2 regions of the Dyella sp. CR10 genome follow, and region 2 is predicted to be linked to the other one. Evidence: riboswitches for the same ligand, from Rfam matches in the RefSeq annotation. Region 2 holds a riboswitch; the other holds the start of a gene.
The links. Region 2 has a riboswitch for S-adenosylhomocysteine ahead of ahcY (adenosylhomocysteinase). Riboswitches for the same ligand answer to the same signal wherever they lie in the genome.
Positions count from the first base shown of each region.

Region 1 (7,726 bases), 2.1 Mb from region 2:
CGACGGGTTCGCCAGGAGGTGCATCCTCAGCCCTGGTTCGCCGTGGATCCGCGCCGCGTTCCATCAACCGCTGCATGAGCGCGACCTGGTTGCCCATGGCGGCGCCGTCGAACGCCTGTTGCACCTGCTCCCGATCCCATAGTGGCAGCAGTTGATCGATGATGGCCGGGTTGCCCTTGGCGCCGGCCAGGGCGGCGAGTGTGAGATAGCCTTCGTAGTAGGCGCCATCCATGCAGATGCCATCGTTCTCGGCCTTGCTCATGCCGCTGGCATAGTCCGCCCGCGTGACACCCTGGAGCAGCAGCGCGAGGGTGCGCGGCGCCTGCGCGGCAACGGCCTTGCGCACCCAGAGCGGCCGCGGGCAGGCATCCCCGCAGGCCTGCTGATGCACACCGAACTGCGCGACATCGTCGCTGCGCAAGGCTATGTCCATCTGGCGTTCCTGCTCGGCAGCCTGTTCGGCTGACCGTTGCGCGGCCGCGTGCTGGCGGCGGTCCCGCCAGTCATCGAGCGCGAAGCCGGCGGCGGCGAGGCCGATCACCGCCACGGCGAGCACCTGCATCCAGAAGAACCATGCCTGCGACGCCGGCCGGCGCCATGGCTTGGCGACCATTGCATAGAGCGCCACCAACAGCGCGCCGGCAGGGCAGGCGTAGGCGCTGATCCGGAACAGCACGACGGCGAGCAGGAAGGGGCCTTCGCCGCCCTGGCCGCGGCCGATCCAGAGCAGGGCGAAGCACAGCAGCGGGCCCCACAGGCACAACGCGGCGGCAAACAGCGCCAGGTTCAGGAGAAAGCCTGCCTGGATGGGAGGCTTGGGGTGATCGCGTTCCATGCTTCTGTTCCGTGTTCGATGCTCAGGCGACATGACGGAGGGTGCCTGGCAAGCTCGCGCAGCGTAGCACGCGCGAATTGCCGCCCAAGGTGGCGATGGCGTCCGGTTGAAACGGTGGAGCTGCTGCTCTCGTCGCGCTATCTCACGATGCGGCTACCGCCGAATCGCTTCGCATGATCATGCGACAAGAACCCCGACTTTCCGCACATGGTTCCCCCGTCTGCCCGTTGTAGCGTCGCGCCTTCTCCATGATGGAGTCGCGCCATGCTGCTGCGCTCGCGCCTGCTTCCTGGCTTGCTGTTGACGGGGACACTTCTGGCTCCCGCCGCGTTTTCCGCGCCAATGCCTGGCGCCACGTCGGCATCGGACACGCAAATTACTCAGCTGCTCACCCGGCTCGAAAAAGTCACGCATATCGGCGCCGTGGCGATCTCGCCCGATGGCGCGCACGTGGCCTGGGTGCTGGCCGGCAAGGAGCCCGTCATCGAACTGGCCGACGTCGATGGCCATCATGCGCACGCGTTGAGCCTCGGCGTGCCATTGGCCGGATGCGGCAAGCGCGATCTGGCGTGGGCGCCGGATTCGCGCGGGTTGGCCTTCATCGCCGACTGTGGCCACGACACGACGAATACCAAGGCGATCCATAACGATCTCTACCTCGCCGATATCGCCGGTGCCGGCACGCCGCGCCGTCTGGCCGAGCTGTCCGGCTACGCTCGCGCTCTGGCATGGACGAAGGATGGCCAGTCGCTGGGCTTCCTCTATGTGCCTGGCGCCACGCGGCAGGCGACCGCGATCGCGGCGGACAAGGCGCAGGTGGGTGTGATCGGTGAAGGGGATGCCGAATTGCAGCATGTGGCCGGTCTGGACGTCGCCAGTGGCGCGGTGCGCATGCTCACGCCCGATGCGCTGTATGCGTACGAGTTCGACTGGTCACCGGATGGCTCGCGCATCGCTTATATGGCCGCACCGCCGCCGGGCGATGGCAACTGGTGGGTGGCGAAGCTGTATGTCCAGGATGCAGGCGCGGGTGCCGAGCCGCGCGTCGTGGTCGATCCGGCCACCGTGCGGGGCTCGTTGCAAGGCTTGCAGATGGCGCTGCCGCGCTGGTCGCCGGATGGTGCGCGGATCGCCTTCATCGGTGGCCTGATGAGCGACCAGGGTTCCAACGGCGGAGATCTCTACAGCGTGCCGGCGGCTGGCGGCACGGTGAGCGACCTCACGCCAGGCATCGCCGTGACGCCGCAATGGTTCGCCTGGACGGCGCCCGATGCGCTGCTCGTCAATCAGAACGCCAGGGGCGAGGTGCAGCTCGCCGCGTATACGGTGAGCGGCGGCCGTGCGGTGATGCAGGCGCCGTACTTCACGCTGCCGGCGACGATCGGTTCGGGCAGTTCCACGCTCTCGATATCGCTGTCGGCCGATCACCGGTGGGTGGCGTTCCAGCAAAGCTCATTCGAGCGCGGACCAGAAGTGCACGCCGGAGTGCTGGGCCATGCGCCGCCGCCCGCCATCACCGCGCTCAACATCGCGCTGACGCCGGAATGGGGCAGGGCCGCATCGCTGGAGTGGAGCAGCGACGGCCGCCGCGTGCAGGGCTGGCTGCTTTATCCGAAGAACTTCGATCCGCACAAGACCTATCCGCTGATCGTCAATGTGCACGGTGGGCCGTCCTGGGGCGTGTTGTCGAGCTGGCCGGGCACGGAGGCGATGTATGCGGCCAGCGGGTACTTCCAGTTCATGCCCAATCCGCGCGGCAGCTTCGGCCAGGGCGAGGCCTTCGTACAGGCCAACCGCAAGGATTTCGGTTACGGCGACCTGCGCGACATCCTGGCCGGCATCGATGCGGTGGAGAAACAGGCGCCGGTGGACGATGGCCGCGTCGGCATCACCGGTTCGAGCTACGGCGGGTTCATGAGTATGTTCGCGCCGACGCAGACGCGGCGCTTCCGCGCCGCGGTGGCTGGCGCCGGCTTGTCCGATTGGCAGAGCTATTACGGCGAGAACCGCATCGATCAGTGGATGATCCCGTACTTCGGCGCATCGCTGTACGACGATCCGGCCGTTTATGCCAAGAGCTCGGCGATCCAGTTCGTCAAGCAGGCGAAGACGCCCACGCTGATCGTGGTGGGCGATCGCGACGAGGAATCTCCCCCGCCGCAGTCCTTCGAGTACTGGCATGCGCTCAAGGCGATGGGCGTGCCTGCGCAGCTGGTGGTCTATCCCGACGAAGGGCACCAGTTTGCGGACGCCGAGCATGTACATGACTTGCTGCGGCGTTCGCTGGACTGGTTCGCGACCTACCTGCCGGCAGGGCGGTAAGGAAGGTTACGGCGCCAGGCGCTTGTGCAGCTTGCCGGCAAAGCGTTCCGCCGCTTCGGGCTGCTCGCCCAGGTGAAGGAAGGGCTCGATCATTTCCAGCTCCATCAGCAGGAAACGGCCCTGGACGATGACGCCGTCAACGCGCGCGTAGGCAGCATCGGCGTGGCCGAGCGCGGCGGCGGCCGCGAGCGCTTGTTGCGCACTGGCGACGATCGCCGGATCAGGATCGATGGCATGGGCGGTGCCGCCGAAATCCGATTGCACGCGGTAGTCGCCGTCGGCGGCCCGCTTGACGACCGCATGGCTGAACTCGCCGTCGAAGAACAGCAGGGACAGCTCGCCCTGGCTGACGATCTCCGGCACGAACGGCTGCACCAGATATTCGAATTCCCTGGGCAACGGCGCGATGGCCTGGTCGAAGGCGGCGCTGCCGACCACGCCACGCGCCGTATGCCAGGCCGTGCCGCTGATGGTCGGTTTGACGACGACTTCCTGCCCGGCCATGCCGGCCAGTGCCTGGCGCAGCTGCGCACCTGAGGCGAGGGTCGTGGGAATGATGTCGACGCCTTGCGCCGCCAGCTCGATCAGATAGCGCTTGTTGCTGTTCCAGCGCAGCAGTGCCCGCGGGTTGATCGTCGGCACGGGCAGCTGGTCCAGCCATGCGCTGAATGCGGCGTAGTGCTTGAAGTAGTCCCAGGTCGAGCGCATCAGCACGGCGTCGTAGCGCGACCAGTCCACCGCGGGGTCGTTCCAGACGCAGGCGGTGGTCTCGACGCCGAGGCGCCGCAGCGTGGCGGCCAGATGGGCGTCATCCGGATGGATGTCCGGAATCATCGACGAGGTGGCAATGGCAAGGCGGTGCGTCATGGCGTTGAGCATGGCAAATCCTCCAGCAATGGAGGGCGCCCTTGTGTGATCGATCGGAACCGAGCGTGGCGGATAGTGATCCGTCGCAGCACCCCTCGGGCCCGACTGCGCACCCGTTATCTGGCACGCAATGGTTGGCATCGGATGGCCGACGCGCGGCGAGTCTCGCTGAGCGGGCGGCGTCCAGTCAATGCTTCAACTCGCGACAGTCGATGTGCATGGGGTATTTCGCCATTTCTCCAGGTAATCGCGACAACCGCTGTGCCACCATGACCTGGTCATCGGCCGCGCGGCCTCGCCCATGCAAGTCTTCGAAACCATTCTCGTGCTTCTGCTCGGCGCGGCAACGGTGTCGTCGTTTGCCAAGCGCATCAGCATTCCCTATCCGGTGCTGCTGGCGGTGGCCGGCGCGCTGGTGGCATTCCTGCCGGAGGGGCCGCGACTGGAGTTTCCACCGGATCTGGTGCTGGCGCTGTTCGTCGCGCCGGTGCTGATGGATGCGGCCTACGACACCTCGTTGCGTGACCTGGGCGCGATGTGGGTGCCGGTGCTGTCGCTGGTGCTGGCGGCGGTGGTGCTGACCACGGTGGCGGTAGCGTTCGCGGTGCGCTGGTTCTTTCCGGATATGCCATGGGCCGCCGCGGTCGCGCTGGGCGCCTTGCTCGCGCCGCCGGATGCGGTGGTGGCGACCACCGTGGTGCGCCGCCTGCCGGTGCCGTTGCGCATGCGCATGGTGCTGGAGGGGGAGGGGCTGCTGAACGATGCATCGGCCTTGCTGATCTACAAGGTGGCCGTGGGCGCCGCGGTGGCGGGCAGCTTCCATGCCGCCGATGCGCTGCCGATGTTCGGGTTGGTGGTGTTCGGCAGCGTGGCGGCCGGCTTGTTGCTGGCCTGGCCGATCAGCCGCTTCATGCGCCACTTCGACGAAGCCGCCAGCGCGGTGATTTTCCAGTTCGGCCTGACCTTCGGGCTGTGGTTGCTCAGCGAACGCTTGAAGCTGTCGCCCATCGTCACCGTGGTGACGTTCGCGCTGGCCATGTCGCGACTTGGCACGCGGCTGATGTCAGCCAGCATCCGCACCGCCTCGTTCGCCATCTGGGAAACGGCGACGGTCGTGCTGAACGTGCTGGCCTTCACTTTGATCGGCTTGCAGCTGCGTCCGATCCTCGAAGCCCTGGGCCCCGGCGAGCGTTCGCGGGCGTTCGACGTGGCGCTGGCCATGTTGGCAGTGGTGATCGGCGTGCGCCTGGGCTGGGTGTTCATCCATCACCTGATGGTGCGGATCGGCAGTCCCCGGGGGGGCGCGGTCGGCGACGAACCGAAGCCTGGCCCGCCGGCCACGGTCAAGGGCGCACTGGTGATCGGCTGGTCCGGCATGCGCGGCATCGTGACCCTGGCCGCGGCGATGGCGCTGCCGGCGGGTTTTCCGTATCGGGACTTCATCCAGCTGACCGCCTTCGTGGTGGTGCTGGGCACGCTGGTGATCCAGGGGCTGACCCTGCGGCCGTTGCTGAAGTGGGTGAACCTCGCGCCGGACGATACGGTGGAGCGCGAGCTGCAACGGGCACGCGCCATGGCGACGCGGGCAGCGCTGACCGCGCTGGAGCGTGACGAAACGCCCGCGGCCGCGCGCGTGAGGCAGGAGTTCCTCGCCATGCTCGATCACCTCGAACGCGGCCACGCGCCGGGCGAACACGCGGACAACGTGCTGCGTCGCCGCCTGGTTTCGGTCTCGCGGCTTGCCATTCAGCGGATGCGCCAGGCCGGCGACATCGGTGACGATGCCTTCCGACAGGTGGAGGCGGAGCTGGACTGGATGGAGCTGGGCGCCGGGGCGCCAGACGAGCCGGATCCGCCGGAACACCGAGAAGGCTGAGGCGCCGCGTCGGCGACGCCTCGGCATCGTTCAATCCGCCGCTTCGAAATGCGCCATCTGATCCGCGAGCGCCTTGGCGAACGCCGGCCGGGCGGTGGCGCGCGCGATGTAGTCGCGGCAGGCGGGATGATCCGCCAGGCCGCCGAGGCGCTCGATCGGGCGCAGCACGTCCGCCATGGCGATATCGGCGACGGAGAAATTCCCCGCCAGCCATTCGCGATCGGCCAGGACGGGCTCCAGCCGCGAGAGCCTCGATTGGTGAAGGAACTGGTCCAGGCATTGCCGCTCCGGCGTGTCGTCGCGGAAGCCGGAGAAGATGAAGACGGACCAGCACACGCTGACCATTTCCACGGAATTGAGCGCCGCGAACACCCATTGCATGACCTGGCTGCGGCCATGCGGGTCGGCGGGCATCAGTTTTTCGCTGCGCAGCCCGAGATGCAGCAGGATGGCGCCGCTCTCGAAGATGGACGTATCGCCGTCGATCAGCCAAGGCACCTGGGCGAAGGGCTGGTGCGCGAGGTGGTCGGGTCCCCGGTCGCGGAACGGCACGCTTTGCACGCGATACGGCAGCCCGGCTTCTTCCAGCGCCCAGCGCACGCGCAGGTCGCGCACGAGGCCGCGGGGCATGGGAGGAACCCAGTCATAGGTGGCGAGGATCAGATCGCTCATCGGATATTCCTTGGCGTAGGGGTGATGCCCAGCGTACCCATGAGGGAAATAGGTTAAAGAACATATTTTGCGCGAGTGACGCGAACGGAAAAAATTTTCCGGAGCTTGTCGAGATTCGCGCTGTCCGTTCGTCGTCATGATGAGAGCGGGTACCGCGCTTGAATCCAGTCACTCATCTTCGCCGGGAGCATCCAGCCATGACCATTACGATTACCGCTTTCGAACGCTCGCCCGATGGCGGCAAAGGCCTGGCACGCGACACGCGCGTGCGCTGGGCGCTGGAAGAAGTGGGCCAGCCCTACGAGGTTCGCCTCGTCTCGTTCGGCGCGATGAAGGAGGCCGCGCACGTGGCCCTGCATCCCTTCGGTCAGATCCCGACCTATGAGGAAGGCGACCTCGTGCTGTTCGAAACCGGCGCGATTGTCTTCCATCTCGCGCAGCGTCATTCGGGCCTGCTGCCGGAGGATGCCAATGCGCGAGCCCGCGCGGTCATGTGGATGTTCGCCGCGCTCAATTCCGTGGAGCCGCCGATCCTCGATCTCATCGTCGCCAAGTTCCAGGAGGGCGACAAGCCGTGGGCGAAGGAGCGCATGCCCCTGGTGCACGAACGCATCCGCCAGAGGCTGCGCCAGCTTGTCGCGCGCCTGGGCGATGCCGAATGGCTCGATGGCGCGTTCAGCGCGGGCGATCTGTTGATGGTGTCGGTACTGCTGCGGCTGAGGCCCTCGGGCATCCTGGACGAATTTCCGAGCCTGGCTGCCTATGTCGCCCGCGGCGAGGCGCGGCCGGCGTACAAGCGGGCGTTCGCCGCCCAGCTGGCGATCAATGCGCCGGAGGCGCAGGTCGGCTGAGCGATGCCTTCAAGAACGACGACGGGCGCGACGGAGGTCCCTCCATCGCGCCCGTTGCTTTTTTTTTTGCACCTGGCGGGGCCTCAGAGCCCCACCGCCGAAATACGCGTCGCCCAATTGCTGAGCGCACCACGTGTGCCGCCGCATTGGAACAGCGGTGGTGTCAGATATTGCGCCAGCGTGCAGGTCTGCGCGATGTACTCCGATGCCAGCCAGATGGTGTTGCCATCGGCGGCGGCCGCACCGTAGTCGCCCCAGCGCGGCCGTCCACCGCCGAGGTACGGGATGCCGGTAAAGCCATCC
Region 1 covers NZ_CP185986.1:1,739,190-1,746,915, forward strand. Annotated here, with positions in the region: gene ACNR9O_RS08050 (hypothetical protein) at 1-835, opposite strand, end outside; gene ACNR9O_RS08055 (S9 family peptidase) at 1,100-3,157, shown strand; gene ACNR9O_RS08060 (ATP-grasp domain-containing protein) at 3,164-4,036, opposite strand; S-adenosyl-L-homocysteine riboswitch at 4,051-4,127, opposite strand; gene ACNR9O_RS08065 (cation:proton antiporter) at 4,326-5,900, shown strand; gene ACNR9O_RS08070 (glutathione S-transferase family protein) at 5,931-6,710, opposite strand; gene ACNR9O_RS08075 (glutathione S-transferase family protein) at 6,770-7,423, shown strand; gene ACNR9O_RS08080 (hypothetical protein) at 7,507-7,726, opposite strand, start outside.
Region 1: another riboswitch for S-adenosylhomocysteine. It lies ahead of ACNR9O_RS08060 (ATP-grasp domain-containing protein); the one in region 2 lies ahead of ahcY (adenosylhomocysteinase).

Region 2 (7,726 bases):
TGCGGCTATCTGGACGGGCGTCGCGGCCGCCTGGGTACGTTCGAAAGCCTGCATCCGCGCGTCGCCGCGGTCTGTAAAAACGAACCGGCGCGCAGCGCCGGGTCTGCCGGCACGGCGGCAGCCACGGAACCCGGACCATGATGCGCAAGCTCTCCACCATCGAGCACCTGATAGACGGCAATATCACCTATCGCCTCACCATCGATGGCGCGCTGCCGATGGAGCGCCTGCGTGCCGCGCTGGATCGCATACAGCGCAAGCATCCGGCGCTGCGAATGCTGTTGCGGTCCGAGCGCGATGGCCTGTACTACGCGCTCGACGCGGCCGGCCCGGTGCCTCTGCGCGCGGCGATCTGCACCTCGGAGCAGGTGCTCGCGGGCGAGATCGCGCGCGAGGAGGCCACCGTCTTCGCTGCCGACGAACCCTTGTTGCGCGTGGCCTGGCTACGCACCGGACGCGGCGGCGTGCTGCTGCTCACTACCGCGCATCGCATCTGCGACGGCATGAGCATCCTCACGCTGGCGCGCGAGCTGCTGTCCGCGCTGCATCGCGAAACGCCACTGCCGCCCTATGCGCCGATCAGCCCGCTGGATGTCGCCCGTGCGCCGGACGGCAAGGATGAGCGCCGACAGCGTCTGGTTGCCCGCGTGCTCAACGGCCTGATCGCGCTGATCCCGCCGTCGCGCCGGCCATTGCGGCACGATTCGATACGGCGTGAGTGGCAGGTGGATGCAGGCCTGACGGCGGTGCTCAAGCATCGCTGCCGGATCGAAGGAGTATCGATGCATGCGGCACTGCTGGCGGCGCTCGATCAGGCCTTGCAGACGGCGCTCGGCAAACGCGCGCCGACGCGGATCGATAATCCGGTAGATGCTCGGCGCGGCCGGCTATCCCAGCTCAAGGACGACATGCTGTTCTTCGGGGGCGGCAGCTTCAAGATCGCGGTGGGGCGCGAACGCGGCGCGGACCTGTGGGAAAGGGCGCGCGATATCTATCGGGAGATGGGGGAGAAGATCGAGCAGGAAATGCGCGATATTCCCGGCAAGTACCATTTCTGCGAAATGCTCAAGCCACCGTCGGAAGGCAAGCTGCGTTCCATCGTGCGGCTGGGCGATGCGCTGAGCCGCAATGGCAACTGGAATCAGTTTTCCTTTTCCAACCTGGGCCCGATCGCCTTGGTGGATGAGAATGCGCCGTTTCGGCTGGAGGATTTCAGCCTGTCGGTGCGTTCCTTCGGTATCCGTCCGCTCGGCCTGGTCGCCTTCGCGCTGCACGGGCGACTGCGTTTCGTGTTCATGGGCGAAGAGCAGTGCATGAGCGTGGCCGAGGTCGATGCGCTGGAGCAGGCGTTCATGGGCCTGCTGCGGGAGCAGGCCATGCATCGCCCGCGCGCGGCCGAAGCGATGGGGGCATTGGGCATGGCGGCGGACTGACGGCCGCCGCCGCACCCCTGGAAACGTCAGACCGGCTCCAGCCAGCCCCACTGATCGTTGGTCTTGCCGTTGAACAGGCCGAAGAACAGTTCCTGCAGGCGACGCGTGACGCGGCCCGCCTTGCCGGAGCCGATCTTCTTGCCGTCCACCGAACGGATCGGCGTGATCTCGGCGGCGGTGCCGCACATCAGCAGTTCGTCCGCGAGATACAGGTATTCGCGCGGGATGTCGCGCTCGATCACTTCGATACCGTCTTCGCGCGCCAGCGTCATCAGCGTGTGGCGGGTGATGCCGGTGAGGATCGAGGCGCTGGCCGGCGTGGTGTGCAGCACGCCGTCGAACACCAGGAACAGGTTCTCGCCCGCGCCTTCGCTGAGCAGACCCGTGGAAGCCAGCGCGATGCCTTCGCCGAAACCGAGGCGACGCGCTTCGCGCGCGATCAGCTGGCCGGACAGGTAATTGCCGCCCGCCTTCGCGCCGGCCGGAATCGTGTTCGGCGCGAAGCGCTGCCAGCTCGACACGCAGGCGTCGATGCCGCTTTCCAGCGCTTCCGGACCGAGGTACGGGCCCATCGGCCACGCGGCCACGGCCACGTCGATCGGCGTTTCCGCCGACAGGCCGAAGCCGCCGAGGCCGCGGTAGGCGACAGGGCGCAGATAGGCCGCGCCGAGCTCGTTCTTCTTGATCACGTCGCGGCAGGCGGCGGCGATTTCGTCGCGCGAATAGGGCAGGACCATGTCGTAGATCTTGGCCGATTGGTACAGGCGCGTGAGGTGATCGGTGAGGCGGAAGATCGCCGCGCCGTCCGGCGTGGCGTAGCTGCGAATGCCTTCGAACACCGACGAGCCGTAGTGCAGCGCATGCGACATCACATGCGTAGTGGCTTCGCGCCAAGGCTTGATCTGGCCGTTCTGCCAGATCCATTCGGGATACTGCTGCGCCATGTCGGTTCTCCGGAAAAATGGCCGCCATGATACCCGCTGGCGGACGCGACCATCTTTCAACCGGCTTGCAGCGTTATTCGGCGTTGCGCAACCACAGGCAACCGGAGCGGCGCACGATGGCGAAACGGGTTTCGCGCGGCGCGCCGCTGGCATCGTTGGAGGCAGTGTGCAGCACCAGTTCGCGTTCGGCGGCCGGGGGCGGATGGTCGACGGGGTCCGAGCCCGGCGCCGGCGCGGCATCCGGATCCGGCGAGGCTTGTGCGTTCTCGCCACCGAAGTCCAGCAGCGGATATTTCACCAGCGTGCCGAGGGCGCGAATGTCTGACACCGCGTTGCTACGGCCGTAGCCGTTCCACAGCATCAGACCGGCGAGCCGGTTGGGATCGCGCGCGGCGAAGGCATCGGCGACGCTCTCGCGCAGCTCGGCGACGTTGGCGGCGCACAAGGTTGGCGGCACCACGGCGGCCGGGGAGGCAGGCGTGGTCGATTTCGGCGCGGCCTGCACGGGTGTCGCCTGCATGGCGGCGCAGGGCTGGTCGGTGAACAGCGGGTTGCCGTCGGGGCCGATGCAGCGGTGCACGCCCGCTTGTGCGGCGACGGCGCCGGAAAACAGCCAGAGCGGAGCGGACAGCAGGAACACGGAAAGCCACAGTAGACGCATGCCGCGCAGGATAACCCGCGCGCCGAGGGTCAGATTGCCAACCGGTCCAGCACCGCCTGCGTCGGCTTGGCGCGATTCAGCGTGTAGAAGTGCAGCCCCGGCGCACCGCCTTCCAGCAGACGGCGGCACAGCCCTGCCACCACGTCGGCGCTCAGTTCGCGGATCGATTCGGCATCGTCGCCGTGCGCCTGCATGCGCTTGGCGATCCAGCGCGGGATCTCGGCGCCGCAGGCGTCGGAGAAGCGCTTGAGCTGGCTGAAGTTGGAGATCGGCATGATGCCGGGCACTACCGGTACGTCCACACCGAGCCGGCGCACATCGTCGACGAAGCGGAAGTAGGCGTCGGCATTGAAGAAGTACTGGGTGATGGCGCCATTGGCGCCGGCCTCGACCTTGGCCTTGAAGTGGCGCAGGTCCGCCAGCGCGTCGTCGGCCTGTGGATGCGTTTCCGGATAGGCCGCCACTTCGACGTGGAAGTGGTCGCCGCTGTGCTTGCGGATGAAGGCGACCAGTTCCGCGGCGTAGCGGAAGTCGCCCGGCGATGCCATGCCCGAGGGCAGGTCGCCGCGCAGCGCGACGATGCGGCGGTAACCGGCGGCGCGGTAGCCGTCCAGCAGCTCGGCGATCTCGGCGCGGGTGCCGCCCATGCACGAAAGGTGCGGCGCCACGTCCAGCCCGTGCTCACGATGCAGGCGGGCCACGGTCTCGCCGGTATAGCTGAGGGTCGAGCCGCCGGCGCCGAAGGTGACCGAGACGTAGTCGGGGCCACGGCGCTTCAGCAGGCGGGCGGTGCGGTCGAGCTGTTCGCGCTGTTCCTCGGTCTTGGGCGGGAAGAATTCGAAGCTGATCGCCGGCATCACTGGGCTCTCGGAGAAGGGTGTCGGGGAGTATATATCTCTTGGTCGCGATGAAGCGATATATGGATGAAACATCAGCTGGGGGCACAAAAAAAGCGCGCGGTTCGCACCGCGCGCCTTTCGTTCCGATCCGCCGGCCGCTCAGTAGCGGTAATGGTCCGGCTTGTACGGGCCTTCCACCGGCACGCCGATGTAGGCGGCCTGCTCGGGGGTCAGCTTGGTCAGCTTCACGCCGATCTGTTCCAGGTGCAGGCGGGCGACTTCCTCGTCCAGCTGCTTGGGCAGACGGTAGACAGTCTTCTCGTAGACGTCCTTGTTCTTCCACAGGTCGATCTGCGCCAGCGTCTGGTTGGAGAAGCTGTTGGACATCACGAAGCTCGGATGGCCGTGCGCGCAGCCGAGGTTCACCAGGCGGCCTTCGGCCAGCATGTAGATGCTGTTGCCCGTCTTGCTGAAGGTGTAGCGGTCGACCTGCGGCTTGATGGTTTCGCGCGACACGTCCTTGGCGCCGTTCAGGCGGTCGATCTGGATCTCGTTGTCGAAGTGGCCGATGTTGCACACCAGGGCGTTGTTCTTCATCGCCGCCATGTGCTCGAGCGTGATGATGTCCTTGTTGCCGGTGGTGGTGACGTAGATGTCGGCGGTGCCCAGCGTGTCTTCCACGGTGGTGACCTGGAAGCCTTCCATCGCCGCCTGCAGCGCGTTGATCGGGTCGATCTCGGTGACGATCACGCGCGCGCCGAAGCCCTTCAGCGAATGCGCGCAGCCCTTGCCCACGTCGCCGTAGCCGCACACCACGGCCACCTTGCCGGCGACCATCAGGTCGGTGGCGCGCTTGATGCCGTCGGCCAGCGACTCGCGGCAGCCGTACAGGTTGTCGAACTTGCTCTTGGTGACCGAGTCGTTGACGTTGATCGCCGGCACCAGCAGCTTGCCGGCTTCCATCATCTGGTAGAGGCGGTGCACGCCGGTGGTGGTCTCTTCGGAGACGCCCTTCCAGTCCGCGGCGACCTTCTTCCAGAAGCCGGGACGCTCCTTGGCAGTGCGCTTTAGCAGGTCCTTGATGACCTGTTCCTCATGGTTGCCGCTGGGCGTGTTGACCCAGTCGTCGCCGTTCTCCATGTCCAGACCCTTGTGGATCAGCAAGGTCGCGTCGCCGCCGTCGTCGACGATCAGCTCGGGGCCTTGCATGCCCGGGTGGGTGAGCATGTCCAGCGTGCAATCCCAGTACTCCTCCAGCGTCTCGCCCTTCCAGGCGAACACCGGGATGCCGGCGGCGGCGATGGCCGCGGCACAGTCGTCCTGGGTGGAGAAGATGTTGCAGGAGGCCCAGCGCACCGAGGCGCCCAGGGCGCTCAGGGTCTCAATCAGGACCGCGGTTTCCTTGGTCATGTGCAGCGAGCCGGACAGGCGCACGCCCTTGAGCGGCTGCTCCTTGGCGTAGCGGGCGCGGATCTGCATCAGGCCGGGCATTTCCTCTTCCGCCATGCGGATGCGGCGGCGGCCCAGCTCGGCGAGGGCGATGTCGCGGACCTTGAAGTCCTGGCCGGCGGCTTCTTTGCTGACTGCGTTCATTGGTGCTTAGCTCCGGAAGTTTGTGCGGCATGACTGCCGCATCGTTGACCGGGCGCCGTTTTGCAGAGAAAGACCGCCGAGCCTGGCCGTGGACCTGCACGACGCACCGGGTGGTGCGGGCCATGCAGCCGCGGTCGCAGCGCCCCTCGACGGGAGCTGGCAAGTATAGCGGCAGGCCCGTTGGCGTTTCGTCAGGGCAGTGGCCGCCGTCGCCGCGGACCGTGACGGATGGCCTAGGCCGGGTCGTGGCGGGGCGGCTATGGTCGCAAGTTGCTACGTGCCAGAGGCTGCTCTCCTGCCATGAATACCCCGCTCCGGCGTCTCGCTCTCGTCGCCTTCCTTCTCGCCGCCCTGCCGATGGCGGTATCCGCGCGCACGCCGGAAGCCCCGGCCGCCGCATCGGCCAGCGGCTACCGGCTGCCGCCGGCGCCGCTGCAGGCGCTGGTGGATGCGCCGCGGCCGCCGCAGCTGTCGATCAGTCCGCGGCGCGACCTGCTGGCGCTGATCCAGACGCCCGCGCTGCCCGGCATCGATGTGGTGGCGCAGCCGGAGCTGAAGCTGGCCGGCCTGCGCATCAACCCGCGCACCTATGCACAGAGCCGCTTCGCCTTCGGCAGCGACCTGTGGCTGATCGATGTGGCCAGCTGCAAGGAGATCCGTTTCCAGGGACTGCCCGCGTCGCTGTCGATCGCCACTACCAGCTGGTCCCCCGATCAGCGCCATCTCGCCTTCAACCAGGTGGATGCGGCGTCCGGCCGCAACGAGCTGTGGATGGTCGATATCGCCACGCGCCAGGCGCACAAGCTCACTGAGCTGCCGCTCAACACGGTGGCTGGCCGCGGCTACCGCTGGATGCCCGACGGCAAGCGCCTGCTGGTGCAGCTGCGGCCGGAAGGGCAGGGCGCGGTGCCGGCGGCCAATGGCATTCCCGCCGGACCCAACACGCAGGAGACCCGTACGGGCGGCGGCGTGAAGGCGATCCGTACCTACCAGGACCTGCTGCGCAACGAGGACGACGCGCGCGTGTTCGAGCACTACCTGCGCACGCAGGCCGCGCTGCTAGATCTGGATGGCAAGGTGAGCAGGCTCGGCGAGCCTGCGCTCACCCTCGCGCTGGAACCTTCGCCGGATGGCCGGTATCTGCTGCGCCAGCGCATCGAGCGTCCGTTCTCCTATCTGGTGCCGGTGGAGAATTTCCCGCGCCGCATCGAGGTGCTGGATCTGGACGGCAAGCGGGTCAAGGAGATCGCGCAATTACCGCTGATGGAGGGCCTGCCCACCGGCAACGATGCCGTGCCGACTGGCGTGCGCGACATTGACTGGCGTGCCGATGCGCCTGCGACGCTGGTGTGGGCCGAAGCGCAGGACGGCGGCGATCCCGCGCGGCCAGCCGAGGTACGCGACCTGGTGAAGATGCAGGCGGCGCCGTTCGAGCAGGCGCCCGTCACGTTGGCCCGGCTTTCCAGCCGCTACCGCGGCGCCTACTGGGGCAATGGCGAGCTGGCGCTGATCGACGAGTTCTGGTGGAAGACCCGCCAGGTGAAGGAATGGCGCGTGGCGCCGGACCACCCGGAGCAGGCGCCGAAACTAGTGCGCGAAGGTTCCTCGGAAGACCGCTACAAGGACCCGGGCGTGCCGGCGACGCAAGAGGACGAGCGTGGCCAGTCGCGTCTGCTGCTCGCCGTCGACGGACACAGCATTTATCGCCTCGGCAAGGGCGCTTCGCCGGAAGGCGACCGACCGTTCGTCGACCGGGTCGACCTCGACAGCGGCCGCAGCGAGCGGCTGTTCCACTCGCAGGCGCCGTACTACGAGGCGCCGCAGGTGCTGCTGGATGCCGAAGGCGGGCGCGCGTTGACTTCGCGCGAGACGCCGACCGACCCGCCGAACTTCTACGTGCGTGACCTGACGTCCGCCACGTCGCCGCGCGCGCTCACGCATTTCCCGCATCCCACGCCGCAGCTGAAGGACGCGAAGAAAGAGCAGATCCGCTACAAGCGCAAGGACGGCGTGGAACTGACCGCGACGCTGTACCTGCCGCCGCACTACGACCCGAAGAAGGATGGTCCGCGCCCGATGCTGATGTGGGCCTATCCGGCCGAATTCAAATCGGCTGATGCGGCAGGCCAGGTGACCGATTCCCCGTACCGCTTCAATCGCATCAGCTATTGGGGCCCGCAGGCGTTCCTGGCGATGGGCTACACGGTGCTGGAGAATTTCTCCGTGCCGATCGTCGGCGAGGGCAGCAAGGAGCCC
Region 2 covers NZ_CP185986.1:3,835,147-3,842,872, reverse strand. Annotated here, with positions in the region: gene ACNR9O_RS17320 (glycosyltransferase family 2 protein) at 1-141, shown strand, start outside; gene ACNR9O_RS17315 (condensation domain-containing protein) at 138-1,433, shown strand; gene ACNR9O_RS17310 (branched-chain amino acid transaminase) at 1,460-2,377, opposite strand; gene ACNR9O_RS17305 (DUF4124 domain-containing protein) at 2,451-3,038, opposite strand; gene metF (methylenetetrahydrofolate reductase [NAD(P)H]) at 3,068-3,895, opposite strand; gene ahcY (adenosylhomocysteinase) at 4,037-5,470, opposite strand; S-adenosyl-L-homocysteine riboswitch at 5,514-5,624, opposite strand; gene ACNR9O_RS17290 (S9 family peptidase) at 5,771-7,726, shown strand, end outside.